2 regions of the Fusibacter sp. QWL-12 genome follow, and region 1 is predicted to be linked to the other one. Evidence: predicted binding sites of a transcription regulator. Region 1 holds the regulator's gene; the other holds the start of a gene.

Region 1 (16,019 bases):
AATATCCCATAATGTATCCCCTGGCATCACTTCAATTTTAAGTGGTTCGTGATTCGTAGTTGCTTCAGACATAAAAAAGCCTGCTACATAAGTTACGATGGTGCTCAATATAATTAGTGTGATTAAACTCATAATGACAAAACGAGTTCTGTTTACAATATATAGTCTTTTTCTTCTTTTATGGCTATTACTAGGTTGTCTAAGGTAGTCGTAATGCATTACATCTTTATCTGCTTTCATAGGATTCAACTTCCTTTCTTGCGACTTTTCGGACCAGTTCCGAACATGCGTTCTTTCAATGTCATTATATACGAACGGATGTTCTTTGTAAAGAGAAAAACAGAACTAATGTTTGATTTTTTTTTGTCTCTGTGTTATAATCAGCATAAATACAGGAGTTCAAGCTATTTTAAAGTTACGACGCACTATTTTGCGCATTATATTTTGATAAATAAATTATATCTATAGGGGGTATCATGGGCGCTTCTATATCAAAAAAACAACAAATGATTTTAGACTTCTTAAAGGACGAAGTCTCAAAAAAAGGTTATCCACCATCAGTAAGAGAAATTTGTCAAGCTGTAGGCTTAAAATCTACTTCGACTGTACATACACATTTAACGAGGCTTGAAGAACTTGGAATGATTAGACGAGATCCGACTAAACCGAGAGCGATTGAAATCTTTGATATGGATCACGAACCAGTGTCTAATGTCGTTTCCATGGCGCGAGATACTCAATTTATTCCTATAGTTGGTGAGATTACTGCTGGTCAACCTATTCTTGCAGTAGAGAATATTGAAGAAACCTTCCCTATTCCTTCTGATTTCGTTGATGAAGGAACTTATTTTATGTTAAAAGTTAAGGGCGATAGCATGATTGAAGCCGGAATTTTTAACAGAGATTTAGTATTAGTAAGAAAACAAAATGATGCAATTAGCGGTGATATAGTCGTTGCAATGATTGATGACAGTGCAACCGTTAAAACCTTCTATAAAGAAAAAAGCAGAGTTAGATTGCAACCTGAAAACCCTACAATGTCACCTATTTATGTTGATGATGTTCAGATATTAGGTAAAGTTAAGGGTGTTTTTAGAAAAATGTAAAATGAATTCTTGTAATAATCAAACGAGCAACAAGTTGACGTAATTATATTATGTCAACTTGTTTTTTTATTTTCATTTATTTCCTTTTTTTTACGTATTTTAGTGATAAAATCACCCATTATGTTATAAAATGGTTATTTTATTGATTCCAAAAAAGTGATATTATTTTAGTAGTACAAAATATTTTTAAAGGAGATTTGTATGTCATATATAACATCAGTTTTTGACCGTGTTAAAATGAGAAATCCTAATGAAAAGGAATTTCTTCAAGCTGTTGAAGAGGTTTTTGAGTCTCTTGAGCCAGTAATTTCTAGACATCCAGAGTATGAAAAAGCTAATATCTTAGAAAGAATTACAGAGCCTGAAAGACAAATCGTTTTCAGAGTTCCTTGGGTTGACGATCAAGGCAACCTAAACGTTAATAGAGGTTTCAGAGTACAGTTTAACGGTGCGATTGGGCCTTATAAAGGCGGTTTACGCTTCCACCCTTCTGTATATATTGGCATTGTAAAATTCCTAGGATTTGAACAAATCTTTAAGAATTCACTAACTGGCCTACCAATCGGTGGCGGTAAAGGTGGTTCTGATTTTGATCCAAAAGGTAAATCTGACGCTGAAGTTATGAGATTTTGCCAAAGCTTTATGACTGAATTATATCGTCATGTTGGTCCTGATGTTGATGTTCCTGCTGGGGATATTGGCGTTGGTGGCCGTGAGATTGGCTTCTTATATGGACAATACAGAAGAATCAGAGGCGCTTTTGAGAACGGTGTCTTAACTGGTAAGGGATTAACTTATGGTGGATCGCTTGCAAGAACTGAAGCGACTGGTTTTGGATTGGTTTACTTCGTTGAAGAAATGTTAAAACATAATGGTAAAGATTTAAAAGATAAAACTGTAATTATATCGGGTTCAGGCAATGTAGCCATTTACGCATGTAAAAAAGCAACTCAACTGGGTGCAAAAGTTGTAGCGATGTCTGATTCTAGTGGCTATATCTATGATGAGAATGGTATTGACTTACCTGCAATTCAAAAAATTAAGGAAGTTGAAAGAAAACGTATCAATGAATACCTTAAAGATCATCCAACTGCAAAGTTTGTTGAAGGACATGGCGCTGTGTGGTCACTTAAATGTGATATTGCGCTTCCTTGTGCAACTCAAAATGACATTACACTTGAGCATGCAAAAATCTTAGTTGCAAATGGCGTTACTGCTGTTGGTGAAGGCGCGAATATGCCTTGTACAAACGAAGCAATTAAGTACTTCTTAGATCAAAATATCTTACTTGCACCTGCTAAAGCAGCAAATGCTGGTGGTGTAGCAACTTCTGCTCTTGAAATGAGCCAAAACTCGATGAGATACTCTTGGACATTTGAAGAAGTTGAAGCTAAGTTAAAAGATATCATGATCAATATCCACAAGAATGCGGCTAAAGCTTCTGAAACATATGGCTTTGGTTATAACCTTGTAGCAGGTGCAAATATTGCTGGATTTATAAAAGTTGCTGATGCGATGTTAGCTCAAGGTGATTACTAAATCTAGATATAAATGGGTTTGAAGATGATTAAATTGAAGTTCTTATATTGAAAACCATAATATTTTGAATTTGACATCTAATAGCAATAAAAAATGCGTAACTGCTCCTGCTGTTACGCATTTTTTTATTTCTGAGACTACGATACACTTTATAAAGTCATTGTACTTTCCAAATCAGAGTCTATGTTATTTCAATATAAGATCATGGTTTAGAAAAATACTGCATTATTCTGATCATCTTTTCACATATCTTTGCTTTTGTTTCGATCATAGATCAATGAAACTATAAGTAAAAACATTAGTGTCAGACTAGTATATGAGGATAATCTATAATAGTTATAAAATGTTGATACGGACCAATTTTTGTCACTAATAAACAAATGACTCCAAACGCCTCGTAATGAAATTCCATCATTTGCGACCAAGTTCAAAGAAGCAGTATAATTTGTAGAAAAATCAATATTTAGTATTATCGATAATACTAACAAGGGGAAAATCCAACTTGACCAATTAAAAGCTTTATTACTACTAGTTTTTAAGAACCATCCATATATGATCCAAATAAGTATTATCATTGGTATTGTAATCATAGTCATAATACTTCTCCTTATTAAAAAACAATAAACAAGCAGGAATTTCAAACAGAGTTACTTGAAGTTAAGGTTATAATTTAGAAACACCAGATTTAACTGCAGCCTCATACACTGCTTTAGCAACTCTATCGCCTATTGATTTGTTAAGTGCAGATGGAATAATGTAGGATTCATTTAGCTCCTCATCAGCAACTAAAGAAGCAATTGCATGTACAGCAGCAATTTTCATCTCTTCATTAATATCCGATGCTCTAGCATCGAGTGCACCTCTAAAGATGCCTGGGAAAGCCAAAACATTGTTGATTTGATTTTCGAAGTCTGAGCGACCAGTTCCAACGATTCTCGCCCCTGCCTCTTTTGCGAGATCTGGCATGATTTCTGGATCCGGATTTGCCATTGCAAAGACGATTGCATCTGAGTTCATGGACTTAACCATTTCTTGAGAAACGGCGTCTTTTGACGAAACTCCGATAAAAACATCTGCACCAACCATTGCATCTGCTAAAGTGCCAGTTCTAAGTTCTGGATTTGTAATAAGAGCAATTTCATCCTGTACCCAGTTCTTTTGTGTTTCATTTCTATTTAAGATGCCTTTACGATCGCACGAGAGTATGTTTTTAGCACCAATATCAACTAACATTCTAGCGATAGCATTCCCAGCAGATCCTGCACCGTTGATAACGATTGTAATGTCTTCAATCTTCTTATTTACAATCTTTAATGCGTTAATTAAAGCAGAACAAACGACAATCGCTGTTCCGTGTTGATCGTCATGGAAAATCGGAATATCCAATAACGATTTAAGCTTTCTCTCTACCTCAACGCATCTTGGGGAAGAAATATCCTCTAAGTTAATACCACCGAAAACGGGTGCAATTTGAACCACAGTATTCACGATATCATCCACTTCTTGCGATTCAACACAGATTGGAAAAGCGTCAACACCGGCAAATGCTTTAAAAAGAATTGCTTTACCTTCCATAACTGGAATAGCCGCTTTTGCGCCAATATTGCCTAATCCTAAAACCGCAGATCCGTCAGAAACAACTGCGACTAAATTACCTTTTGATGTGTACTTATAAACGTCGTCAGGATTAGCTGCAATTTTTCTGCAAGGTTCAGCAACGCCAGGCGTATATGCTGTAGATAAATCAACCTTTGTCTCTAGGTTTACTTTACTTGTAACCTCGATTTTACCTTTTTTAGCTTCATGTAGCTCAAGTGCTAATTGATTATAGTTCATATTACCTCCTTGATTTTTTGCCTTTAGCAAAATGGAATAGCAACTACTTGAGTGTGATTAAACTTCGGTCCATTAGAAACTGCAAGGATTTCATTACGCCAAATTTTGAATGCTCATAGGTTAAGCCACCTTGGAAATAGGCGATATACGGTTCTCTGATAGGCGCATCAGCGCTGAGTTCTATGGAAGAACCTTGTACAAATGCACCTGCTGCCATAATAACATCGCTACTATACCCAGGCATCGCCCATGGCTCAGGTGAAACAAAGCTATCGATAGGCGAAGCACTTTGAATGCCTTGGCAGAAAGCGATGACCTTTTCCGGAGATTTAAATTCAATTGCTTGAATGATATCGCTTCGTGACGATTCTGGGCTAGGATTGACTCTGTAACCGAAATGTTCATATACTTTGGCACATAAAATTGCACCTTTTAGTGCACCACTTACAACCTTCGGTGCCATAAAAAGGCCTTGAAGAATAGGTCTTGTTTGACCAAATGTTAAACCACATTCTTTTCCTATTCCTGGCGAGGTCATACGTCCAGCAACCTGTTCGATAAGGTGTTTCTTGCCAACAATATACCCACCGCTAAGCGCTAATCCCCCACCAGGGTTTTTAATTAAGCTCCCAGCCATTAAATCGGCACCAACCTCCGTCGGTTCTAGGTAATCTAAAAACTCCCCATAGCAGTTATCTACCATGACAATAACTTGTGGGCACTTGTTTTTGACATGAGCAATTACATCTGCTATTTCGTTTATAGTTAATCCTCTTCTCCACGAGTATCCCGCAGAGCGCTGAATGTAAACAACGTTTGTATTTTCATTGAGTTTTGAATCAATGGCGTTAAAATCAAAACCACCATCTTCTTTTAAAGACACTTCGTCGTAAGTGACACCAATATCCATAAGTGACATAGACTCTGATGTCGAAAGTCCTATGACCTTTTCTAGCGTATCATAAGGTCTACCGGTAATGCTAAGCATCCTTTGATTGGGTCTAAGAACGCCAGTGAGCATTAGTGTTAATGCATGTGTACCTGAAACAATAATAGGTCTTACAATGGCGTCTTCAGCACCAAACAGAGTACTATAGATATTTTCGACAGCATCTCTACCAATGTCATCATACCCATAGCCAGTATTCCAATTGAAATGTATGTCGGAAAGTCTGTGTTTTTGCATTGCATATAGAACTTTCATTTGATTATGCTGCGCAATTTCATCGATATTTGAAAATTGATCTTGAATTTCTATCTCTTTCTCTCTAATAAAATTTAAAGTATCAGAGCTGATGCCGAGTGCATCATAATAATTGAGCTTGTTATAAGTCAAGGCTGCCTCCGGTGATCTATATTTATTTAATCATATTAATCGCATTGATTAGCATAGGAATAATCTGTTTCTTTCTCGAAACAATACTATCGATAAAAGTTCCCTGGTCAACAGATTTTTCAAATGCCATACTTAATAATCGATCGTGCTTGGATTCGAAATAGGTGTAAGAACCTTCTTTGATGATATCAGTCACTAGCATTAGAGTTAGGTAATGATCTCTACCGTCGTGGATTTTTCTTATAAGCTTTAGATATGCGTCCTCTTGTGATGCAATCTCTTCGAAATTAAGTGTGAAAACTTGTGAAATGCCAAGTTTATATCCATCGATAACAAATTCTTTAAAGTCGTTATAAAACACATCGTTAACCGTTCTACCGTCAAGTGAAGTACCACTTCTAAACATTTCAAGAGCATATTTAGAAAGGTCTATTTCTGCGATTTCTTTTAATACAGAGACAGCATGCTCGTCAAAGTAAGTCGTTGTTGGCGACTTAAGTAAAAGTGTATCCGATACGATTCCCGATAACATCAGCCCAGCGATTTGTTTAGGGATTTCGATTTGAGCTTCTTTGAAAAGCTGAAAAATGATGGTATTCGTACTGCCCACTGGCATATTTCTAAATGTTATAGGTAGACTGGTACTGATATCCCCTATTTTATGATGATCTAATATTTCTAGAACATTAGCTTCATTCAATCCACTCGCAGACTGAGAATATTCATTATGATCCACAAGTATGACATTTTTCTTAGTGGGATTTAAAAAGTGTGTACGACCAATAATTCCAAGGTATTTTCCAGCTTCATCAACCACAGGAAACTTTGAATGTTTAGAGGTCTGAATAATCTCACGACAATTTTCAAGATACTCATCTACTTTGAATTTCATCAAACGATCGCTTTTCATAATCGTACTTACGAAGTTCGTTTGGTTGATGAGCTTTGAAGTCGAATAGGTATCGTAAGGTGTTCGGATAAGGTTGACGCCTGACACTTTCGCTTTATCCATAAGCACTTCAGGAATCTGTAAATCACCAGTAACGATAATCATTTGTGCTTTTTTAGAGATTGCATGTTCTATTATATCAAAGCGGTCACCTGTAATAACGATGGAATCGCTTTCAATTCTATGTTGTCTTATAATTGTAGTCTCATGAAAGGCTGTGATGATGATGTGGCCGTTAATATCGCTATGACCATAATTTAAAATGTCTGCATTTAAATCCTGACGAATGTTATTAAACGTCGTGTGCAGCGCGTGATAATCACCATTTATGGCATTCATTGCAATATCCTTCATTGTTATGATACCGATTAAATAGCCTTCTTGATCGACGATAGGAAGCGTTCTAATCTTATAGGCATTCATGTGGTTATACGCTTTTAAAATGGAATTTGAGGGTTCAAGGGGCATGATTTTATCAAAGTCCAAGTCTTTTAATTGAATTTTGACATTTTCAAGCATTCTAGGCTTGTCTACCTTAAAATAATCCAAAACAAACTCTGCTTCTTTTGCAATTTCTCCGAGAACACAAGGTTCGGTTTGGAGACCATTTTGATTTTTGAGATATGAAAGTGCTATCGCGGAGGTAACACTGTCGGTATCGGGATTTTTGTGTCCAAAAATGAGTATCTTATCTTCCATGGCATTTGTTCCTCCTTATATCTTATTCAACCAACATTATAACATAAAAAAGGATGCCTAAGCATCCTAAGAAATTTAAATATGGCGCAAAATGCCAACTATTTAGTTACTGTGTCTAAGACAAGTTTAATCATATCGCCAAAAGTACGTTCTCTTTCAGCAGCAGTTGTTTCCTCTTGAGTTACCAATGAATCACTTACAGTTAAAACACACAATGCTTGTGCCTTATAACGTGCAGCTAAAGTATATAGCTCAGCTGCTTCCATTTCTACAGCAAGGATATTGTATTCCACTAACTTCTCATTTCTATTTGCGTTAAAATCTTCATAGAAGCTATCTTCAGATAGGATATTACCCACATGAACGTTCATACCAAGTGATTGTGCAGTCATGTAAGTGTTATGAAGTAAATTAAAGTCTGAAATAGCAGCAAAATTGAGTCCTGGGAAACGACGATTGTTCATATTAGAAGATGTACTTGCGCCTTGTGCAAGAATAATATCTCTAATCTTCACTTTTGGTACCATAGCGCCACATGAACCAACGCGGATTAGTTTTTTTACATCGTAGAATCTTAAAAGCTCATTCACGTAGATGGATAATGATGGCATCCCCATTCCAGTTCCTTGAACAGAGACTCTTACGCCATTGTAAGTGCCTGTGAAGCCATACATCCCTCTTACTTCATTATAGCGAACTGGATTCTCCAGAAATGTTTCTGCGATATATTTTGCTCTTAGTGGATCGCCAGGCAATAAAACGATATCAGCGATATCGCCGAGTTTAGCATTAATATGTGTACTCAAATTTAACACCTCCATTTATAATCATGTTTATTATATCAGATTTAAAGTTTGTTTGCCATGTAAGGTTCTCATAGCAAATGAAAGAAAAGTGGGTATGATTGAGCTGTTTATATGGTAACAGAACATAAAAAGAGAACCCTAAGGTTCTCTAATTTAAGCAAATATTTCGCTTTAACAAATTGTAATTGTAATTGTAATCGGATTAGAAATATAGTTCTAACAATGTGATTTTAATATTCATTTTAATAGAACTCTTTATACCTCTATTCAATAGCATTAACCTTTTCATGAGCAGTTGCCAGCATAAGCTTAATACGATTGATTTGATTGACCTCACTTGCCCCCGGATCATAATCGATAGCAACGATGTTTGAGCTAGGATAACTGTGTTTCAACTCTTTAATCATTCCTTTTCCAGTGATGTGATTTGGTAGACACGCAAATGGCTGCATACAGACGATATTATCAACGCCACTATGAATCAACTCAACCATCTCAGCTGTTAAAAACCATCCTTCACCAGTTTGGTTGCAAAGTGAAAGATGTGGTTCAGCGAGTTCACCTAAAGCTTTGATATGCTTAGGTGGTTCAAAGCGTTTACTTGCTTCCAGTGCTTTAACCAATGGCTTTCTATAATATTCTATTAAGCTGATTAAGACTTCACTGGTTAGCCTTGCCTTCATTGATCCTGAAAGATACTTGTTTTTCAAAACGCCGTTATAGGCAGTATATGAGAAGAAGTCTACTAAGTCAGGCATTACGGCTTCAGCGCCTTCACGTTCTATTAAATCGACGATATTATTATTAGCAGTTGGATGGAATTTTACTAATATCTCGCCAACAAGTCCTACCTTTGGCTTAATCTCATCCGTTAAAGGCAAGTTATCAAAATCTGTAACAATACCACTAATCATTTTCTTAAAGGTTCTACGATCCCCTTTAACGATAGCTTGTTTACATTTCTCAACCCACATTTCATAAAGAGCATTAGCTGATCCTTTTTCTAACTCGTAAGGTCTTGTTTTATAAAGTACACGCATGAAGAGGTCACCGTATAAGATCGATTGTACTAGTTTTTCTACTACGGATTTCGTAAGCTTAAAGCCAGGATTGTCTTCAAGTCCTAGTGCGTTTAATGAAATTACAGGTACATGACCCATTTTTGCGCTTTTTAGTGCTTGTCTGATAAACGCGATATAATTAGTTGCTCTACAGCCACCGCCAGTTTGAGAGATTATTAACGCCGTTTTATTGAGGTCATACTTGCCTGAGTTAAGCGCTTTCATCATTTGACCAACAACCAAAATAGATGGATAGCATGCATCGTTATTCACATATCTGAGTCCCTCATCTACAGCACTAACATCTAACGATGGTAACACCTCTATGTTGTAACCTTCTGGCTTCAAAGCAGCTTCCATAAACTGGAAATGAATTGGAGACATTTGCGGTACCAAAATGGTATGCGTCTTTCTCATTTCTTCAGTAAATATAACACGTTCCTCAGTTGCTTTAAACTCTTCAGGAATAAAGCATTGCTTATCTCTTTCGCTGATTGCAGCAATGAGTGAACGAATTCGAATTCTAATTGCACCAAGATTGTTGATTTCATCAATTTTAATCAGTGTGCTAATTTTACCAGTTGCTTCTAATATTTCGCGCACTTGGTCAGATGTTACTGCGTCTAAACCGCATCCAAAAGAATTCAGTTGGACGAGTTCAATATCCTTACGTTTAGAGGCAAAAGTAGCCGCTGCATAGAGTCTAGTGTGATAGACCCATTGATCGACAACGCGTAGAGGACGATCGATGTCATCTAAATGTGCGATCGCATCTTCCGAAATAACGGCGAAACCATAAGATTTGATTAACTCAGGTATACCATGATTGATCTCAGGATCGATATGATATGGACGACCAGCTAAGATAATGCCCTTAATCTTATGATTTTCAATATATTGAAGCGCAAGTTCACCTTGGTGTCTGACGTCGGAGCGGTATTTTTCTAAGCTTTCATAGCCCTTGTCTATTGCAGAATAGATTTCTTCCTTTGACAGTCCCCACGACTTGAGTTCATCATAGACGCGTTTCTTCATTCTATCTGGTGCATCAATTGGTAAGAATGGATGGTAATAATGAACATTCTTATTTCTAATATGATCCACATTCGTATGAATGGTCTCTGGGTATGACGTTACAACTGGACAATTATAATGATTGTTTGCACCTTGATCTTCCTTCGTGTTAAACGGAATACATGGATAAAATATTTTATCAACTTTTCGATTAATTAAGTCCTCAATATGTCCGTGAACGAGTTTTGCTGGATAGCAAACACTCTCAGACGGAATCGTTTCCATCCCCATCTCGTAAACTTTTCTTGAAGAACGTGAAGAAAGCTCTAATCTATAACCAAGTGATGTAAAAAATGCTGCCCAAAACGGATAATCCTCATAGATATTAAGAACTCTAGGAATACCTACAACACCTCTCGTCGCTTCTTTACGGCTCAAAACAGGGTAATCAAATACTCGATTAAGCTTATACTCATATAGGTTCGGTAGTGTATTCTCAGCAACTTCAATTCCCGCACCTCTCTCACATCTGTTACCAGTAATAAACTGTCTTTGATCAGAGAAATGATTGATGGTAAGCTGGCAATGATTGGTACAGAGATTACATCTGCGCGTTTCTGTAGTTGTACCAAATGCGTCTATTTGATCATTGTCAAGTAAGTTTGAGATATAGCCAGACTCATATCTTTCTAATGAAATTAAAGCAGAGCCAAATGCACCCATGATACCAGAAATATCTGGGCGAACCACTTCTTTTCCTGACATTTTTTCAAGTGCTCTTAATACCGCCTCATTATAGAAAGTACCACCCTGAACGACTATTTTTTCGCCGAGGTCTTCAATCGAACGCATTCTAATAACTTTAAAGAGCGCATTTTTAACTACTGACATTGATATCCCAGCTGAGATATCGCCAACGGTTGCGCCTTCTTTTTGCGCTTGCTTTACTCTTGAATTCATAAATACAGTACAGCGAGTACCAAGATCAACAGGGTTTTCAGCCATTAGACCCAATTTAGAAAAGTCTTGGACCGTATGATTGACGGAGTTGGCAAACGTCTCAATAAATGAACCACAGCCTGAAGAACAGGCTTCATTTAACATGATAGAATGAATAACACCATCTTGAACCTTAAGACTTTTCATATCCTGACCACCAATGTCGAGGATGGAATCTACACCTGGCAAAAAGTGATCTGCACCTTTATAATGCGCTACCGTTTCAATCTCACCATGATCGATTTTCAATGCAGCTTTAATAAGGCTCTCGCCATAACCAGTGACAGTAGAATATGCAATAAATGTATCGCTTGGCATTTGACTGTAAAGCGTTTTAAGTGCCGAAATAGTAGTCGATAGTGGATTGCCTTCATTTGAACCATAATGGCTAAATACAAGGTTTTTATTTGCATCAACAACAGCTAACTTAGTTGTTGTTGAACCGGCATCTATCCCTAAAAATAATGGGCCTTTTGTTTCAGCTAAATCCGCTCTGTTGACTTTATGCTCAGCATGTCTTTCTTTAAATGCATTAAAATCCGCATCATCGACAAATAACTGATCCAAATGTCCTTCAGAGTCAGGTCCTTCACAGTAGATGTTAGGCATTTTATCATAAATGCAATGCGGTTCGAGCGGGTCAACCGCCTCTGATTGGAGTGCAGCACCTAATGCGACAAAGTATTGAGGATTATCGATGGTGACAATATCTTGCTCTGATAAATTAAGGGTCACCTCAAACCTTTTACGAAGTTCAGGTAAGAAGGACAATGGGCCCCCTAGAAAAGCAACTCTTCCTCGTATTGGCTTACCACAAGCAAGTCCACTGATCGTTTGATTAACAACTGCTTGTAATACTGAAGCTGCAATATCTTCTTTTGAAGCGCCCTCATTAAGTAAAGGCTGTATGTCCGTTTTTGCAAAAACACCGCATCGTGAAGCGATTGGATAGATTTCACGATGGTTCATTGCAAGTTTATTTAAACCATCTGCATCTGTTTTAAGTAAAGATGACATTTGGTCTATGAAAGAACCGGTTCCACCGGCACATGTTCCGTTCATTCGTTGTTCAACTGATGTCCCAAAATACATAATTTTTGCATCTTCACCACCTAATTCGATGGCAACATCAGTTTGGGGCGCGAATTTTTTAATGGCTTTTGAGCAAGCGACAACTTCTTGTACAAAACTTACACCTAAGCTTTCAGCAAGTCCTAGTCCAGCAGAGCCAGTAACCATTAATTTTAATGTAGCACTTTCAAGTACATTTTTCGCATCGTCAAATAATGCCTTGACGGTGTTCTTGACGTCAGAAAAGTGACGTCTATACTCCTTAAAAATGATTTGGCGTTCTTCGTTGAGAATTACCATTTTTACAGTGGTAGAACCAACATCGACGCCAACGTTATAAGTCTGATTCATATGACACCTCGGTCAAAAAAGAGTATTTTTTAATTTCAAACTAATATCTATTATAATACTTTTTGTTTAAAATAAAATAGCTAAAATATTAAAATTAGGAAAAGAAAAGACATGAATTTCAAATTCACGTCTATTTTGGCATATCTTTTGCTTGATAAAACTTATCTTATATGGAAACCTTTCAAACTTCAAATGGAATTAATTTGAAATTAAGATTACTTTATATATAATAGTTTATTTAATATTTTTTTCAATCTTTTGCATAAGCACACTAAGTGCATTGTGTCTTGGATCAATTTCGTTTGGTAAATTTAAAAATGCGATTTCAAAATCAAATGCATCGAGATTTTTTTCTAGAAGATAATCGGTACACAAGGTTTTATAATGCTCAATAACTTGAGGTTTCGAGCTGAGTGATTTTTTATGCAATACAACTACAAAACCATTATTATCGTGGTTAAATAACTCATCATCGGGATTTAAATCAGTTTCAAGCTCCCTACCGAGTCCTTTTATTAACGCTAGATCTCTTACACCAGAGATCGTCATTGCTGGATTTTGTTTGTTATAGAATAAAATTAAACCAATTAAAAGTTCATGATTTTCTCTTATGGCTTTCTTTATTGCGTTATAGATGGAGACATCAATCTGCTTAGTAGAACTTACAGGTAAAGTTTTTGCCTGATCTATTTGTGAGATATGTGCCGTTAACTTGCTTCTAAAATAATCGTCATCAAAAGGCTTTAAAATGTAGTCATTTGCACCAACGCGTATCGCTTTAACAAATGATTTTCTAGTGTTTAGACTTGTGGCGATGATTACGACGAGGTTTGGATTGATATCTCTTAATTTTCCGATTAACTCAAAACCATCTTCTGGACCCAAGTTTACGTCTATTATGATCATATCCAAAACCGATTGAAGATTCCCTACTCTATTTATGGCTTCATACATTGTAGAGGCACTTACAATCTCAACTGCTACATGTTCAAGTATTTTTTTTATCCGGTACGCAGTTGTTGCATTGATATCGACTACCATTATATGAGTCATTTGACCTCCCTATTAGCTAACTATTTCTTTTTTCTTCTATTTCTTATCTGACTTTCTTCTAATCCTTCGTATCCTTTTGAAGAGAGCTTCCTTTCTATATCCTCTTCAAGAAGCGTTTTAATTAGTACACAAACTGGGACACCTAAAAACATACCCACGATACCAAAGGCAGCACCACCAACGGTTACAGCAACGATAATCCAAAATGCGGAAACACCGACAGAGTCACCTAAAATAAACGGTCCAATAACCAGTCCATCTAGTTGTTGGATTGCAAGTACCAATAATAAAATATAGACAACGCTGATAGGATGTGTTGGGTTGGCAATAAGTGTAATCACACCAGCGGGTATTGCGCCTAAAAATGGACCAAAATATGGAATCATGTTAGTTATACCAATTATTAGTGCAATGATCATTGCATATTCGAAATGGAAAAAAGTAAATACAAAATAAGATAAAAAACCAATAATTGTACTATCTATGAATTTTCCAATGACGAAATCCTTGAAAATTGTATCGCTTTTTCTTGAAACATAAAAAATCCAATTGACTTGCTTATCATTGAAATAAGCATAAATCATACGTTTAATTCTAGCGACTAGGTCCTTCTTTTCAGCGAGCATATAGATTGCAATAACAAGAGCAATAATAAATGAGATCAAACCAGATGTAATTTGCTGGAGCTGAGTCACAATGAGTAATACTGCAGAGCCTGTAAAGTTGGTTATCTTTTGTAAGAAAGGTGTAAGCGTGTCAATTAATGTTTGCTGTAGTTGCTTAAGATAAACGTTATTAAAATCAATTCGGTTTAAAAACGAAAAATCAAAAGAATTTTTATAATCTATTGTGGAAATGGTCTTTATTAAAGAAGCAACTGCATCTACAATACCTGGAATTACAACAACCCCTAACAATCCAATCAAAGATATAAAAATAGCAAAAGTAATAATAATGGAAATGAATCGAGGTAGATGAACTTTGTTTTCAAAAAATCTGACAATATAATCTAAAAAATATGCCAGTATAAAAGCAAGTAAAACAGGAGAAATTGCCGCTGTTATAATCGTCAAGAGATCCGTTTTAGTCATAATGATAATGATTAATGTCGCAATAATAATAAGTTTTGCAAAAGTTGATGAGCGAATTTCTTTTAGATTCATACTACTCTCCTACCCAAAGGCAATCATGATTTTTAGTTAATACTATTATATCTGATTTACGTCCTAATTTGTATTAAAATAAGGTTTTAATAGTAAAATGAGTTTTAAGTCTTATGTTTGGATTGCGTGATTTATATGTAAGTCGAAAAAGAGATATTGAAGTTGATTCGTATAGTATAAAATCAAAAATTAAAAATAGGTTGTCATAATATAATTACGACAACCTAATTGTTATTAAAAAGAATGATTATTAATAATCTGAATTACTTGTTCCACTGTTTGTTGCAATTTCAACTGATGCTGATGCACCAATTCGAGTAGCACCTGCATCCACCATTGCTTTAGCAGTTGCATAATCTCTCACACCACCAGAAGCTTTTACTTCTAAAGCATCACCTACTGTTTTTTTCATAAGTGCAACATCTTCTGCAGTAGCACCACCAGTGCTAAAACCAGTTGAAGTCTTTACAAACTGAGCGCCAGCTTCTTTAGATAATTCGCTTGCTTTAACAATTTCATCTTTAGTTAATAGACAAGTTTCAAGAATCACCTTTAAGATGGCTTTCCCTTTAATCGCTTCAACAACAGCAGCGATATCATTCTTAACAAAATCATATTTCTGATCTTTTAAAGCAGATACATTGAGAACCATATCGATTTCATTTGCACCGTCTTCTACAGCTTTCTTTGCTTCATATGCTTTCATTTCAGTTGTGTTGGCACCAAGTGGAAAGCCAATTACTGAAGTTACCTTTACATCTGTACCTTTGAGTTCTTTTGCAACTAATGGCACAAAGTATGGATTAACACAAACTGAGAAAAATCCATATTCTTTAGCTTCATCACAGACCTTAATGACATCAGCATCGGTAACATTTGGTTTTAAAATCGTATGATCAATCATTTTAGCAATATTCATAGAATCACCTCTTCTTTGATTTCAGTTCAATCATACTTGATACTTACCCAATCGTCAAATAAGAAACCTATTTTTTATAATAAGTTTACAACGAAATTATTTAGAATAAACTGATTC
Region 2 (16,019 bases), 1.0 Mb from region 1:
AATCAGCGCCGTTTAAGATAATTTGAGGCACAACTGCATAAGTCTCAACGTTATTGATGATTGTAGGTTTTCCAAAGATACCTTTTTGAGCTGGGAATGGTGGCTTTGGTCTTGGCATACCACGCTCGCCTTCGATAGAAGCGATAAGAGCAGTCTCTTCACCACATACGAATGCACCAGCACCTAATCTGATTTCCATTTCGAAATTGAAATCAGTACCAAATATATTTTTACCGAGTAAGCCCATAGCATTTGCTTGAGCAATCGCAATACCTAAACGCTTAACTGCGATTGGATACTCCGCACGGATATAGACATAACCTTTTTCAGCGCCAATTGCGTAAGCTGCAATTGCCATAGCTTCAATGATTGCATGTGGGTCACCCTCAAGGACAGAACGGTCCATAAATGCACCTGGATCTCCCTCATCGGCATTACAAGCAACATACTTGATATCGCCTTCTGATTTAGCAGCAAACTCCCATTTTAAGCCTGTTGGGAAACCACCGCCCCCACGGCCACGAAGACCTGATTTTTTCATCTCATCGATAACTTGTTGCGGAGTCATTTGAGTTAATGCTTTACCAAGAGCTTGGTAACCATCAAATGCGATATACTCTTCGATGATTTCAGGGTTGATTACACCACAGTTTTTAAGTGCAACACGTTTTTGTTTTTTGTAGAAAGTTACTTCATTGATACTTGTTTCAATTTCAGTAACATTTGCTAATTTATCAACATAAAGAAGATCTTTTACTATTCTTCCTTTTAATAAGTGCTCGTCAACGATTCTTTCTACGTCTGCTTTTTCAACTCTTGAGTAGAATGAACCTTCTGGATATACGATACAGATAGGACCTGCTTCGCAAAGACCGAAACAACCAGTTCTTACAACTTTTACTTCTTTTTCTAAGCCTTTGGCTACTAAAGCATCATTAAACATTTCTTCGATGGTTGCTGATCCTGAGGATACACAACCTGTACCACCACACACAAGGACATGTGCTCTATAGAAATCCATTGATATACCTCCTAAATTTGGTTTGTTACAATTACTCTGCTGCACCAATCGTGAATTCAGTTACGATATTGCCATTAACGATGTGTTCTGCGATGATTCTTCTCGCTTTTTCTTCTGTTAATTCAACATAAGTAACTTTTTCGCCGCCTTCTTTGTAGACTTCAACGAGTGGCTCAAGTCTGCAAACGCCAATGCAACCTGTTTGAGTAATCTCTACATCTTTCAAACCTCTTTTTTGAACTTCATCCATCAAAGCGGCTAAGATAGGGCGAGCACCTGCTGCGATACCACAAGTTGCCATACCAACGACAATTCTAGTACCTTTGCGATCTTTTCTTAAATCAACTTTTTTAAGTGCTTCGTCTCTAAGTTGTGTTAATTCAGCTAATGTTTTCATTTGTGCCTCCTTAATTCGCTTGGTATTTTTGGATGATGCCAGGGATATCATTTAAAGTCAAACGACCATAGACATCTTCATTTACAGTTAATACAGGCGCAAGACCACATGCTCCGATGCATCTTGTCGCTTCTAATGAGAATTTACCATCTGGAGATGTTTTGCCAACACCAACATTTGTCATCTCAGAAATTTTATCAATTAGTTGTTGCGCTCCTCTTACATAGCAAGCTGTACCGAGGCATACTGAGATTAAATAATCGCCTTTTGGTTCAAGTGTAAACTGTGAGTAGAAAGTAACTACGCCATAAATTTCAGCTAATGGTGTATTTAACTTTTCCGAGATCACTCTTTGCACTTCCATTGGGATTGCACCGAAAATATGTTGTGCTTCATGAAGAATCGGCATCAAAGGACCTTGCATATCTTTATGCTCTTCGATCACTTTGTGAAGCTTTTCGAAATTTTCATCAGTTAAAAAGTTCTTTGCCATTAAAAAGTTCCTCCTTATCGATTGCTTGTTTAACACCGTAACCCGCGATGTCAAACCCCTTATTCCCTAGTATTTTACTAGGTTTAAGGTAGATTGTTAATTCCTTAACCCATATCATCATGAATTATAACATATATTGTTCACAAAGTATACAACTAAACTTTTTTATATTTTATGTTTTTTTTTTAACACTTTTCAAACAAAAAATCAGGCTTGAAATCTCAAGCCTGATCGATGATTCTCGTGTTTTTAATTATACTAACACCATTAATCTTTGTTAGCGTTTTCACCATCTAAATTGTTATAGACTTCACTATTAGGTGTTCTAAAATAATCATAGATGGATTGTGCGACTTTTGCATTAATTCCTGTAACTTCTTGAAGCGCTTCGACACTAGCATCTCTTATACGTTCTATAGTTTTAAAATGCTTCATTAGTTCAATTCTTCTCTTTTCACCAATACCTTCTATTTCATCCAAAATAGAATGTGTCATTTCCTTTGAACGTAACGACTTATGATACTCAATTGCAAATCGATGCACCTCTTCTTGTATTTCATAAACGAGCTTAAATGCATTTCTTCTCGCCTTTAATCCTCTTCGATCACCATCGTAATACAAATCCTCTGTTTTATGATAGTCATCCTTCACCATACCGGCTACAGGAACATATAATTTAAGGGCGTTCAGTACTTCTAATGCCGCATTAACATGCCCCTTACCACCGTCTATGAGTATTAAATCCGGAAGACCACTGTATTTATCACCTAATACACCTGTCTCTTCCGCCATCTTCATTTCTTCTAATACACGTTTATAACGTCTGTAAACAACCTCTTGCATTGAACCATAATCATTTGGGCCTTCAATGGTCTTTACTCTAAATCGTCTGTAATCTGAACGCTTCTTTTTACCATCCTCGAAAACGACCATACTACCGACAGAATAAACACCCGATATGTTTGAAATATCAAACGCTTCAATTCGCTTAATTTTTAAATTATCAGGCATTCCTAACGCTTCTCGAAGTTCACCTTCTGAAAGCGAGCTGAAGAGTTGTTCCTTTTCAATCTTTTCTTGGAACTTCATAATGTACTCTTTAGCATTTTTTTCAACCAAATCAATGGTCTTTTTCTTATCTCCCCTCTGAGGAACAGAAAAGGTCACTTTATAATCACATAACTTACTTAGCCATTCACTATACAGATCCTGATTTTCAAGTTGTTGAGAAAGATAGATTTCCGGAGGTACCATATCGTTACCAGCATAGTATTGTAAGATAAATGAGCTGATTAGCTCATCGCCATTTGCACCTTCAACATTTGAAAGATTATAGGATTCTCTACCGATTATTTTACCTTCTCTAATTTGAAACAACATGACACAAGCGCGATCTTCAAATCGGTACGAAGCAATATAGTCCTGATTTTTACCGGTATTTTGAATTGCTTTTTGTTTTTCATTCAATGCGCGTAACGCGTTGATTTTATCTCTATATTCAGCTGCCTCTTCAAATGCCATTTTTTCAGCAGAAACCAACATCTTTTCATTCAGTTCAGTTATGAGCCAATTTTTGTCGCCTGCTAAAAAGCGAATAATCTTCTGTATATAAACATTGTATGCCTCATCTGTAATCATATGATTACAAGCTCCAGCACATCTTCCGATGTGGTAATTAAGGCAAGGTCTTTCCACTTTATCTGTAATCTTTTTACTGCATTCTCTTATTGGAAATATCGTCTGTATGACTTCAAGCGTAGTTTTTACTTGATCCACGCTGGTGTATGGACCGAACACCTTATAGTTACCTTTTGGAAGCTGTCTCGTCATAAAAACACGCGGAAACCGTTCGCCTATAGAAACAACGATATAAGGATACATCTTATCATCCTTTAAAAGGATGTTAAATCGAGGCAAGTGCTTTTTAATTAGATTTGCTTCTAATATAAGCGCTTCCATTTCTGAATCTGTGATGATGTATTCAAACTCACTGATGTTGATCACCATCGTTTGAACTTTGGGGAGATGTGAGTTAAATCCTCTAAAATAAGAGCTCACTCTATTCTTTAGATTTTTTGACTTTCCTACATATATTATCTCACCTGATTGATCTTTCATAATGTAGATCCCAGGAAGCTGCGGTAATGTCTTAAGTTGTTCTTTTATATTTTCCTTGACTTGAAATCCTTGTTCCATGATTTCTCCTTAACTATACAACCATTCTTTTCATTTATTAACGCTATCATAACTTTGTCCTAAATCTTTGTCAACTGACAGAGCATATAGAATACTCATGTTAAACTAATCTCTGGGCCATCTTAGTGAATTAAGAAATCATATACGCCTATACAAAAGCGACCTGATTCAGCGAATCAGGTCCTAAATATTGGATTACTATAAGATATTCTTTTAGATATTCTTTTGGTCTATAATAAGATGTACATACGCTATGATTGATTTACTCTGGACTTACATCTTCGGTTGATGCTTTTGAAGATTTTGATGCTTTTGAAGATGATTTTGAAGATGTTTTCTTTGTTTTATCCTTTTCCTTGTAATCTTCAATTAACATACGCTCTAAAAATTCACCCGTATAAGATCCCTTGACCTTTGAAACTTCCTCAGGTGTTCCAGTCGCTATAACTGTTCCACCGTTATCACCACCATCTGGACCTAAGTCTACGATATAATCTGAGCATTTAATTACATCTAAATTATGCTCAATCACGACTACAGTATTGCCAGCATCAACTAATCTTTGTAACACGCTAATAAGATTATGAACGTCTGCAGTATGCAGTCCAGTTGTCGGTTCATCTAAAATGTACAGTGTTTTGCCAGTGCTTACTTTACTAAGTTCAGTTGCAAGTTTAATTCTTTGCGCTTCACCACCAGAAAGCTGTGTAGAAGGTTGACCCAATCGAATATAATCTAGCCCAACTTCATGAAGCGTTTTTAATTTTCTTTTAATTCTTGGAATATTGGAAAAGAACTCCAGCCCTTCTTCAACTGTCATATTGAGAACATCTGCAATGTTTTTACCTTTATACTTTACTTCCAATGTCTCTCTATTATAGCGTTTTCCTTTACAGACATCGCATTGGACGTAAACATCAGGCAAAAAGTGCATCTCAATTTTTATAATACCATCGCCTTTACAGTGTTCACATCTACCACCACTGACATTGAAGCTAAAACGACCTTTTTGGTAGCCTCTCATCTTTGCTTCAGGGACCTGTGCAAATAAGTCGCGAATCATATCAAACACGCCTGTATAGGTAGCTGGATTCGACCTTGGCGTTCTACCAATTGGCGATTGATCAATTTCTATGATTTTATCAATATTTTCAAGTCCAAGTATATTATCATGCTTTCCTGCTTTAATTCTACTTTTATTAATCGCAATAGCACATGACTTATATAAAATCTCATTGATCAAGGTACTCTTGCCGGAGCCCGATACACCTGTTATTGCACATAATACACCTAGTGGTATATCTACATCAATATTCTTTAAGTTATTCTCTGTTGCACCGATGATTTTGATCATTTTATCTGAAACTGGTCGTCTAAGCGCTGGATAAAGAATTTTCTTTCTACCACTTAAATATTGACCCGTTATGGAATTTTTATTGGATAATATCGCTTTTAGATTCCCTTCTGCGATAATATGTCCACCATGCTCACCAGCACCTGGACCTAAATCTAAAATATAATCTGCTTCACGGATTGTATCATCGTCATGTTCAACAACCAAAAGCGTATTTCCCAAATCGGTTAAATCTCTCAGAGTTTTCAAAAGTTTTTGATTGTCTTTTTGGTGCAATCCAATACTTGGTTCATCGAGAATATATAATACCCCCACTAAGCCCGAACCAATTTGAGTTGCCAAACGAATCCTCTGTGATTCTCCACCCGATAGTGTACTAGCAGCCCTTGATAGCGACAGATATTCTAGTCCTACGTTTTTAAGGAACATCAAACGTGCATTGATTTCTTTTAAAATTTGCTCAGCAATCTGTGTATTGGTAGTATCTAATGATAATTTTTCGAAGAAATGAACTGCCTCTTTAACCGATAAGCTTGTCACTTCGTGGATATTTAACCCGCCAACAGTAACTGCAAGCACTTCATCTTTAAGTCGTCTTCCATGACAGGTATCACACTCAATTAAGCTCATAAACTCATCAATTTTTGAACGAATATATTCAGAGTTGGTAGCTGCATATCTTCTCTCATAGTTATTAACAAGTCCTTCAAAGGGGCGATTAAACTCTGCTTCACCTACGTATTTGCTATCGTACATAAATTTCACTTTCCGATCACCTGTACCAAAAAAGATTTCGTGCTTTACTTTTTCTGGTAAGTCTCTAAAAGGCGTATCGATAGACGCACCTGCTTCCTCAATTAAAGCGTGAATCATATTGACATAAAAAGTACCGTCAGCACTATTCGCTATTGGCAGTAACGCACCTTCACTTACGGATATTCTTTGATCTGGAACCAGTAGCTCTGGATCTACTTTTTTAGTAAAACCAAGTCCATTACAATCAGGGCAAGCACCGTATGGTGCGTTGAACGAAAACATTCTCGGTTCCATTTCCGCAATTCCATGACCGTGTTCTGAACAGGCAAATTTCGTATTAAATGTTATATCCTCTTCATCTAATATATTAATGGTTACAACGCCTTCAGCTAACTTTAAAGCAATTTCAATAGAATCTGTTAGTCTTTGTTGAATGTCTGGTTTAATCACCAATCGATCGACAACGACTTCAATTGTATTCTTTTTATTTTTTTCAAGTTCAATGGTTTCACTTAAGTCCCTTGCTTCTCCATTAATTCGTGCACGTACATAGCCTTCTTTTTTTAGCGCTTCAAGAAGTTTTTGATGTTGGCCTTTCTTCCCTGTAATCATTGGTGCTAAGATTTGTATCCTTTTACCTTCTTCGATCATAAATACTTTATCGACAATCTGATCGACAGTCTGTGGTAAAATCTCGATGCCACAAACTGGACAATGCGGAATCCCGACTCTTGCATATAACAGTCTTAAATAATCATATATCTCCGTTACTGTACCTACAGTAGAGCGTGGATTACGACTGGTAGTCTTTTGGTCAATGGAAATCGCAGGTGACAAGCCTTCTATATACTCGACATCTGGTTTTTCCATTTGTCCTAAGAACTGTCTTGCATATGAGGACAAGCTTTCTACATATCTTCTTTGTCCCTCAGCGTAGATCGTATCAAATGCAAGAGACGACTTACCTGAACCACTAAGTCCCGTTACGACTACCAATTGGTCTCTAGGTATCGAAACATCAATATTTTTTAAATTGTGCTCTTTCGCACCTTTTACATAAATGGTGTTTTTACTCATAAAATGTCCTCTTCTAATCTTACTTTACCTTTAAAGTCTTTAATTCAACAATCATATCACGCAGTTCAGCTGCTCTTTCAAACTGTAAAGTTCTTGATGCTGCAAACATCTCTTCTTCAAGTTGAACGATATAATCTTTAAGCTCTGCTTTACTCATGGATTTAATTTGCTCTGCTTTATATTCTTCTACTGAATCTGCAGCAACCGTCGCTTCGATAACTTCTCTTATGCCTTTAACAATACCCCTAGGTACGATACCATTTTGCGTATTGTAATCCTCTTGAATCTGTCTACGACGATTGGTTTCATCAATCGCATACTTCATAGAATCTGTAATACGATCTGCATACATAACGACTTTACCATTAATATTTCTTGCAGCACGGCCGATCGTTTGAACCAGTGATGTTTCAGAACGTAAAAAGCCCTCTTTATCTGCATCTAGAATCGCCACTAGGGATACTTCGGGTAAATCTAACCCCTCACGAAGTAAGTTAATGCCAATCAACACATCAAAAACGCCTTTTCTAAAATCCCGTATAATTTCCATTCTCTCTAATGTTTTTATATCAGAGTGCATGTATCTAACTTTTAGTTCAAGCTTTTTAAAATAATCGGTTAAATCTTCTGCCATTTTCTTAGTTAAGGTAGTTACTAGGACTCTTTCATTGCGCTCGATACGCATCGTGATTTCACTGTACAAATCATCTATCTGACCCTTAATCGGTCTTACGTCTATGTGTGGGTCTAGTAATCCTGTTGGCCTGATAATCTGTTCTGTAATCGCTTCGCATTTTTCATACTCATAGGGACCAGGCGTTGCACTAACATAGAGTGACTGTGGAATCAAGGTTTCAAATTCAGTAAAATTTAATGGACGATTGTCCATCGCCGACGGGAGCCTAAATCCATAATCAACCAGCGACTGTTTTCTCGTTCTATCTCCACCGTACATCGCTCTTACCTGAGGAATCGTAACATGAGATTCGTCGATAACAAGTAAAAAGTCATCTGGGAAATAATCAATTAATGTATATGGACGACTCCCAATTGGCCTTCCAGAAAGCACACTTGAATAATTTTCGATGCCTTGGCAAAAACCAACTTCTCTTAGCATTTCAATATCGTAACGAGTTCTTTGTTCTATCCGCTGAGCTTCTATTAATTTATTATTGTCCTTAAAATACTTTACACGGTCTTCAAGTTCAGCTTCAATCTTAACAATTGCAGCCTCTAACTTATCTTTAGGGGTTACGTAGTGCGATGCAGGGTAAATGGTAAGATGGTTTCTATAGCCTAATATTTCACCTGTTAGTGCATTGATCTCCCCTATGCGTTCGATTTCATCGCCAAACAGTTCAATTCTATAAGCACGCTCAAACTCATATGAAGGCATAATTTCAATAATATCGCCCCGTACTCTAAATGTATTACGAGTAAAATTCAAATCATTTCGCATATACTGAATATCGATTAACCTTTTTAAAATCTCATCTCTTGACTTCTCCATTCCAGGTCGTATGGACAAAGTCATACTTGAATAATCAATCGGGTCACCCAGTCCATAAATACAGGATACGGATGCGACAATGATCACGTCTCTTCTTTCAAATAGTGCCGAAGTCGCACTATGCCTTAGTTTATCTATTTCTTCATTAATAGAAGCATCTTTTTCAATATAAGTATCCGAATGTGCAACATATGCCTCAGGTTGATAATAATCGTAATACGATACAAAAAATTCAACCGCATTATCTGGAAAAAACTCTTTAAACTCGCCAGCCAACTGGGCGGCTAACGTCTTATTATGAGCAATAATTAATGTAGGCTTTTGTACTTTTTCAATGATGTTAGCAACTGTAAAAGTTTTACCAGAACCAGTAACACCAAGTAGTATACTGTGTTCTTTCCCACTTTCTATTCGCTCGACTATATGCTCTATCGCCTTAGGCTGATCTCCTGTTGGTTTAAACTCTGATTTTACAACGAACTGATTCATTTACACCTCCGAACAAGTGTTCTCTTTACATTATATAGCTTTACACCAAAAGCGTCAAATAGATTCTCTATAAAATAATTCAACCTAGATACGCGATGAAATCGCTTATCTAGGTTGTCATGTTATCTTGTTAACCAATATGTTAAGAGTGTCATCATGGCAATTATAGTGCCCAAAATAGTCAATCCAATGATACCAAAATTCACCTCAGGTTCTTTTTCGACCTTCTTCTCTATAATGGTTTGATCATCTACCGCTACTGAAATTCGATCAATTAATTTCTTTATTTCATCGGCCTCAGATTTATACCTTGCAGTATCCATAATGCCTCCTAATGGCTTAGTTTCCTAATTCGGTATTCATGATTTCAATTGCTTTTTGTAATTGGTTATCATCTGCATCTGTTGGATTTTCAAGTTCATAGTAGGATTCGTCTAGTTCTACAACGACATCTGGTTCAATACCTACGCCATGAATATTTACCCCATTTGGCGTGAAGTATTCAGAAGTCGTTAATTTAAAACCAGTTTCAGCATTATAAGGTTTAACGATTTGAACGATTCCTTTACCAAAGGTTGTCGTTCCAACAATAGTAGCAGCTTTATGATCTTTTAAGGCACCCGTTAATATTTCAGAGGCACTAGCCGATCCGCCATCAACCAATACAACTATTTTTGTATCGTATTTTGATGCGTCAGAAGTATATTCTTCATTATCACCATTGCGGCTTTCAGTGTATACAATCATACCTTCGCCAAGGAGTTGATCTGCAATTTCAACACATTGACTTAAATAACCACCTGGATTTTGTCTTAAATCAATAATTACACCCTTAGCGCCATCTTTCAAAAGTGCATCCATATGTTTTTCAAACTCTGCAGCAGCATGCTCGTCAAACATCGTCAATCTCAAGTAGCCTATTTGATCATCTAGCATTCTTGATTTAGCAACCTTAATATCAATCCATTCTCTTACAATTTCAACATCGAATTTTTCTTTGTTAGAAGGTCGATAAATCGTCAGTGTTACAGGAGTACCCGGTTCACCTTTTATCGTAGCAATCGCTTCATCCATCACATCGGCATTTACAGTATCGCCATTCACACCAATAATTAAATCCTTTGCAATTAACCCAGCACGATCTGCAGGTGTATCTTCGATAGGTGATACTATTTCAATCTCATTGTCGTCATTTGGAGCTAAATAAATCCCTATTCCAGGATACTCGCCTGATGAAGATTCCATATAGTCTTTAAACTCTTCGTCATTCATGAATACTGAGTAAGGGTCATTTAAAATTTCGAAGATCCCTTTTTTCATACCCTCTACCAACGTTTCATCAGTTACATCCTTGTAGTAATTTTGCTCGATATAGTTTTTTAACTCTTCAACTTCTCGATACTCATCCACAAACGATTGATAACTATCGAGAGCTGATTGGCTAATAACCACCTTGTCACCTGTATTCACTTGAAGTAAAGTTGTAACAAAAAATGTAGATAGTGCTGTGATCGCAACTAAAAATAAGCTTAATATGACAACGTTTGATTTTCTCAATTTATACACCTCAATTTCCTTTTACATAAGTCAACGGATCCACATACTCGCCATTCATTCTAACTTCAAAATGCAAATGTGGTCCTGTTGAATATCCTGTGTTACCAGTTTGACCGATAACCTCTCCTTTTTTTACGACTTGGCCAACTGTGACACTTATTACATCTAAGTGACCATATAAGGTCGTATAGCCGCCACCGTGATCGATTATAATTGCCTTTCCATATCCTGCAAACCAGTTGGCAAAGACAACGGTTCCCGTTTGTGCTGCAACAAATGGCGTCTTTCTAGGCGACTCAATATCGATCCCCGTATGCATCGTGTATTCCTTAGAAATTGGATGTACCCTATTTCCAAAATATGAACTTATCGAATATTTTCCAGGAACTGGCCACATCATTTCACCACCCACATAGGTAGCCGCCAGTTTCATGTTTTTAATAATATCCGTCAGTTGATCAGCATCATTTTGAGCTGCTTTTTCAAGTTCAATCATTGAAGATTCATCTTTTTTCAAATCTTCCTTATATGCTATGAGATTATTAAGAGCAACCGTTAGCTCATCTTGCTTCTTAAGCTTCGTATCAATTAGTGCAAGTAATTCTTCTTGAATGGTTTCAAGCTCTAGTTTTTTAGTTGCAACTATATCTCTTTGCTCTTTAAGAAATGTGATTAAATTCTGATCGTGGACAACGATCATTTGAATCATATCGATACGAGACAATAGATCAGTGAAATCCTCTGCACCGAAAAGAACCTCAACATATCCAATAGTACCCGTCTTGTACATTACTCTTAAACGGTCGTTTAAAAGCTCATTCTTCTCGCCTATTTTTTCCTCTGCTTCAGCGAGTTCCTTAGTCTTTTCATCGATGGCAATCTCAGTATTGTCTATATTTATATTTAACTGATCAATCTCGCCTTCCAAGGTTTTAATGCTATTTTGGACACTGTTAATTTTTTGATTGGTTTGGCTTTGTAGATTACGATTTTCATCTATTTCAGCATCTAAGGCTTCTAATTTTTGATTGAGTTCTTCTAGCTCCCGTTCGCGTTTTTTTAGTTCATCATTTGCAAACGAAATGCTTGTTACGAGAAGTGTAATCACTAAAAACAAAGAAAATACGGATCTAAGTTTATCTTTATTCATCTCGTCCTCCTATACGTTTAGATACTTACGCATAGACCATATACTGCCAAGTGCGCCAATTCCAGCTCCAATGATTAAGAATAAAAATAAGACATCTTTCATTAAGTCAGTTGGTGGAATCACATATGCCGATACTAAAACGTAAAAATCAGAATGCATCATTTCAAAGACATAATCGTAGGCAAACTTCATCGCTAAAGCAGAAAGTCCTGCACCGATTAAACCAAGAATTGTACCTTCTGCTAGAAATGGCCATCTAATAAACCAGTTGGTTGCACCAACGTATTTCATGATGTTTATCTCACGTCGTCTAGAGTTAACGGTTAATTTTATCGTATTGTGAATGATAAAGGTCGATATCGCAATTAAGACAAAGATGACAATTATCCCAGTTTTTCTAATTCCTTCTGTAATTGATAAAAGTTGCTCTACAATATCTTGGTAGGATTTAATTTCTTCAATCCCTTTTAAGTTTTGAACCTCATTGAGTACGCTACTGGAATAGTAAATATCTGACAAGTAGACAATTAATGAGCTGGGTAATGGATTTGACTCAAGTCCTTCAAGTAAATATGCATTATCTTGCCAAGATTCTTTCATCCTCTTTAATGCGTCGGATTTACTTTCATAAACAACGTCGGAGACGCCTTCAACATTTTTAATTCTATCTTGTAATGCAATTACTTCATCGCTGCTTAGGTCATCATTTAAATAAACTTGTATCGAATCAAATTGATCTTTGGCCGATTGTGCCATTGCATTGATGTTGAGAATTAATGCAAATATAATGCCTAGAATCAAAAGCGTCGCTGAAACCGATGATATTGAAGCAATGCTCATCAGTCGATTTCGCCAAAGATTCTTAAATGCCTCTTTTAAAGTAAAAATTGGTTTAATCATCATACCCGTACACTCCCACTTTGTCATCTCTCGCTATCTGTCCATTCTCTAGGGCAATGACGCGTTTTTTCATGATATCGACTATTTCTCTATCGTGCGTTGCCATTAAAATAGTGGTACCACGACGATTGATCGTTCTCAAGACTTTCATAATTTCCCAAGAAGTATCCGGATCTAAGTTTCCAGTCGGTTCATCTGCTATTAAAATAGGAGGATTATTGATAATTGATCGTGCAATTGAAACACGTTGTTGTTCACCACCAGATAGTTGATTAGGATAAAAATTACCTTTTCCATTTAATCCAACTAAAGCTAAGATCATTGGAACCTGCTTTCGAATGTTACGATGTGGGGTCCCCGTTATTTCCATTGCAAAGGCAATATTTTCATAGACTGTCTTATTGGGCAACAATCTAAAATCTTGGAAAACAACGCCAACCTTTCGCCTCAAATATGGCACACGTCGTCTATGGAGCTTTGTAATGTCCATGTCATCCACTGCAATATGGCCACTAGTCACATCGACTTCCTTTAAAACTGCTTTTATAAAAGTTGATTTTCCCGCACCACTAGGGCCAACGATAAAAACAAACTCACCTTTATCTATTTTGACACTTACTCTATCAAGTGCTAGAACACCATTGTCATACTTTTTAGTCACATTTTGAAATTCTATCATATCAATCTCCCAATTCAGCACTTGTCGTTCACTGTTAACGTTTACAGAATTCACGCTCTGTTGTTATTATACTAATTGTTGTGTCACGCGTAAACCCTATATACATTATACCTATACTTAAGGATGATTTTAATAGTATAATTGATTATAATTATTAAATAAATATTACACCGAGGTGAATTTATGGACAAGAGGCAAATCAGAACTGAAATTCTCGAAAAACGAAATAGAATGACTACAGACGAAAGAGAAAAAGCTGAATCGATTATTCTAAAATCACTTACAATTATGCCAGAATTTGAAACTGCCAAAACAGTTGCATCCTTTGTTAGCTTTAGAAATGAAATTGAAATGCAAACCATCAACCAATCCATCCTAGCTTCTAGGAAAAAGCTAGTTTTACCACTTATTGACATGACACTTAAAACCATGCATTTTTATTTCGTTGACGATTTAAATACTCTTGTAAAAAACAGCTATGGCATACTTGAGCCCAATCCAAGCACACATGTTCAAATCTCAAATGAAGACATAGAATTAGTTCTCACACCAGGTGTCGCTTTTGATCGACAGGGTTATAGGCTCGGTTACGGCGGTGGCTTCTATGATCGATTTTTCACGTCACTTAAAAAAGCGATCCCAAGTATAGGAATCGCTTTTGAATGTCAGGTTGTTTCACAGTTGCCAATAGATGAATATGATCAAAAAATACTAAAGCTATTAACTGAAACTGGTTTAAGAATTTTTACTCACTAGCTTTTTTAGTTGTTCGGGACGTCTTTTCTGATGCTCCCGATTCTTTTTTTGTAGGACGACCATCTTTTGCTAGTAATTTTAACCGTTCATCCACTAAATGGTAAATCGTTCCTTTTTCAAAGCTACCTGCAGAAGTGCGTTTACCAGGCTTTCTACCTGTTAAAATTTCAAGACCTTCATCTACATTTGATATCGCCCAGATATGGAAGGTTCCCTTTCTAACTGCATCAACGATTTCTTCGCTCAACATTAAATTTTTTACGTTTTGAATCGGAATCATAACACCTTGTTCATTGTTCAAGCCTTTTATTTTGCAAACATTATAATAACCTTCAATTTTCTCATTTACACCACCGATTGGTTGAATGATCCCACGTTGGTTAACCGATCCAGTAACGGCAATCGCTTGATTAATAGGAACGCCCGACAAATCAGATAGCAAGGCGTAAAGTTCAGTACTAGATGCACTATCGCCATCGACACCAGAGTATAGTTGTTCAAAAACGATACTAGCTGTCAACGCCAATGGTTTGTCTTGAGCAAACATACGACCTAGAAATCCCGTTAGAATCATCACGCCTTTATCGTGAATTTTACCACTGGTTCTAGCTTCTCTTTCAATATTGATGATTCCTTGACGCCCTTGATAAGTAGATACAGTTATTTTTGACGGCTTACCAAATGAATACTGTCCAGCACCAACAACTGCAAGTCCATTGATTTCACCTATTTTAAAGCCATCTACATCCATGAGATAAACGCCCTCTTTATAAAGTGAAAGCGTGTTTTCCTCGTACTTATTCGCCCTGATTTTACGCTCATCAAGTGCTTTTTGTACGTGTTCTCTTGTGACATAGTTCTCTTTATAATAACTTGACCACGCATCGGCTTCTATTATGACATCACCTATGGTCTTTAAATGAGCGGTTAGCTTAGATTGGTCATCTGATAATCGCGTTGCATGTTCTACTAAAAGAGCAACTGCTTCTGCTGTAAAGTGACTTAACCCTTCCATTTGGCATTTGGTAGAGACAAATCTAGAAAATTGATCGATGTTCTCACGTGTTCGTTCCATTTCCTCGTCAAAGTCAACCATTACCTTAAACAGTTTTTGAAATTCTTCATCATATGCATTTAATACTGAATAGGTGTAATAGTCACCAATGATAATTACTTTGACATCAATAGGAATCGGCTCTGGTCGAATCGTTTGAGATACTAAAGCACCTGCAAAAGATGCTCTACTGTCGATTGTCACAGCTTCATCTAGCAAGCTTCTCTTTAAGCTTTTCCAAGAATATGGATTGCTTAGGATGTCTTTTGCCAATAATATGAGGTAACCACCATTCGCGAGATGGAGTGCACCAGGCTTAATCATTGTAAAGTCGGTTTTCATCACGCCCATTTCATTTTGATATTCGATACTACCCGCCAAATTATAGTAGGTTGGATTTGACTCAAAAATAACCGGTGCATGTTTGACTTCACTGTTATCTACAAACAGATTGATACGATAACGCTCAAAGAACGCTTCTGGGTTTTTACTTGCAGCGAATATAGCCAAAGGATTACTTTCATCCTCTTCCTCTTCTTCTTCCTTAAAGAACTCAAGATTTTCAACTATATCGTCTTCAAGCATATCAATATAACGACGAATTTCCTCGTTATTTTTATTTTTCTCTTT

Evidence for each region. Region 1 encodes LexA, which represses DNA repair genes until DNA is damaged. Its sites were predicted from a motif close to CNAACANNTGTTNG; they were not measured.
Region 2: the regulator LexA is predicted to act here: its motif matches at 9,303-9,316, upstream of uvrB (excinuclease ABC subunit UvrB).

Annotation. Positions count from the first base shown of each region.
Region 1 is NZ_CM178745.1:3,689,851-3,705,869, reverse strand. It holds gene AC4PID_RS17700 (LysM peptidoglycan-binding domain-containing protein) at 1-240, opposite strand, end outside; gene lexA (transcriptional repressor LexA) at 477-1,106, shown strand; gene gdhA (NADP-specific glutamate dehydrogenase) at 1,308-2,645, shown strand; gene AC4PID_RS17685 (NAD(P)-dependent malic enzyme) at 3,309-4,481, opposite strand; gene AC4PID_RS17680 (methionine gamma-lyase family protein) at 4,525-5,817, opposite strand; gene AC4PID_RS17675 (putative manganese-dependent inorganic diphosphatase) at 5,840-7,465, opposite strand; gene deoD (purine-nucleoside phosphorylase) at 7,564-8,271, opposite strand; gene AC4PID_RS17665 (acyl-CoA dehydratase activase-related protein) at 8,535-12,767, opposite strand; gene AC4PID_RS17660 (response regulator) at 13,002-13,820, opposite strand; gene AC4PID_RS17655 (AI-2E family transporter) at 13,841-14,983, opposite strand; gene deoC (deoxyribose-phosphate aldolase) at 15,234-15,902, opposite strand; gene hpt (hypoxanthine phosphoribosyltransferase) at 15,999-16,019, opposite strand, start outside.
Region 2 is NZ_CM178745.1:2,677,181-2,693,199, reverse strand. It holds gene nuoF (NADH-quinone oxidoreductase subunit NuoF) at 1-1,021, opposite strand, end outside; gene AC4PID_RS12935 ((2Fe-2S) ferredoxin domain-containing protein) at 1,053-1,418, opposite strand; gene AC4PID_RS12930 (NADH-quinone oxidoreductase subunit NuoE family protein) at 1,429-1,911, opposite strand; gene uvrC (excinuclease ABC subunit UvrC) at 2,179-4,107, opposite strand; gene uvrA (excinuclease ABC subunit UvrA) at 4,370-7,294, opposite strand; gene uvrB (excinuclease ABC subunit UvrB) at 7,314-9,293, opposite strand; gene AC4PID_RS12910 (hypothetical protein) at 9,416-9,616, opposite strand; gene AC4PID_RS12905 (S41 family peptidase) at 9,633-10,850, opposite strand; gene AC4PID_RS12900 (murein hydrolase activator EnvC family protein) at 10,861-12,000, opposite strand; gene ftsX (permease-like cell division protein FtsX) at 12,010-12,903, opposite strand; gene ftsE (cell division ATP-binding protein FtsE) at 12,893-13,579, opposite strand; gene AC4PID_RS12885 (5-formyltetrahydrofolate cyclo-ligase) at 13,763-14,335, shown strand; gene AC4PID_RS12880 (AAA family ATPase) at 14,325-16,019, opposite strand, start outside.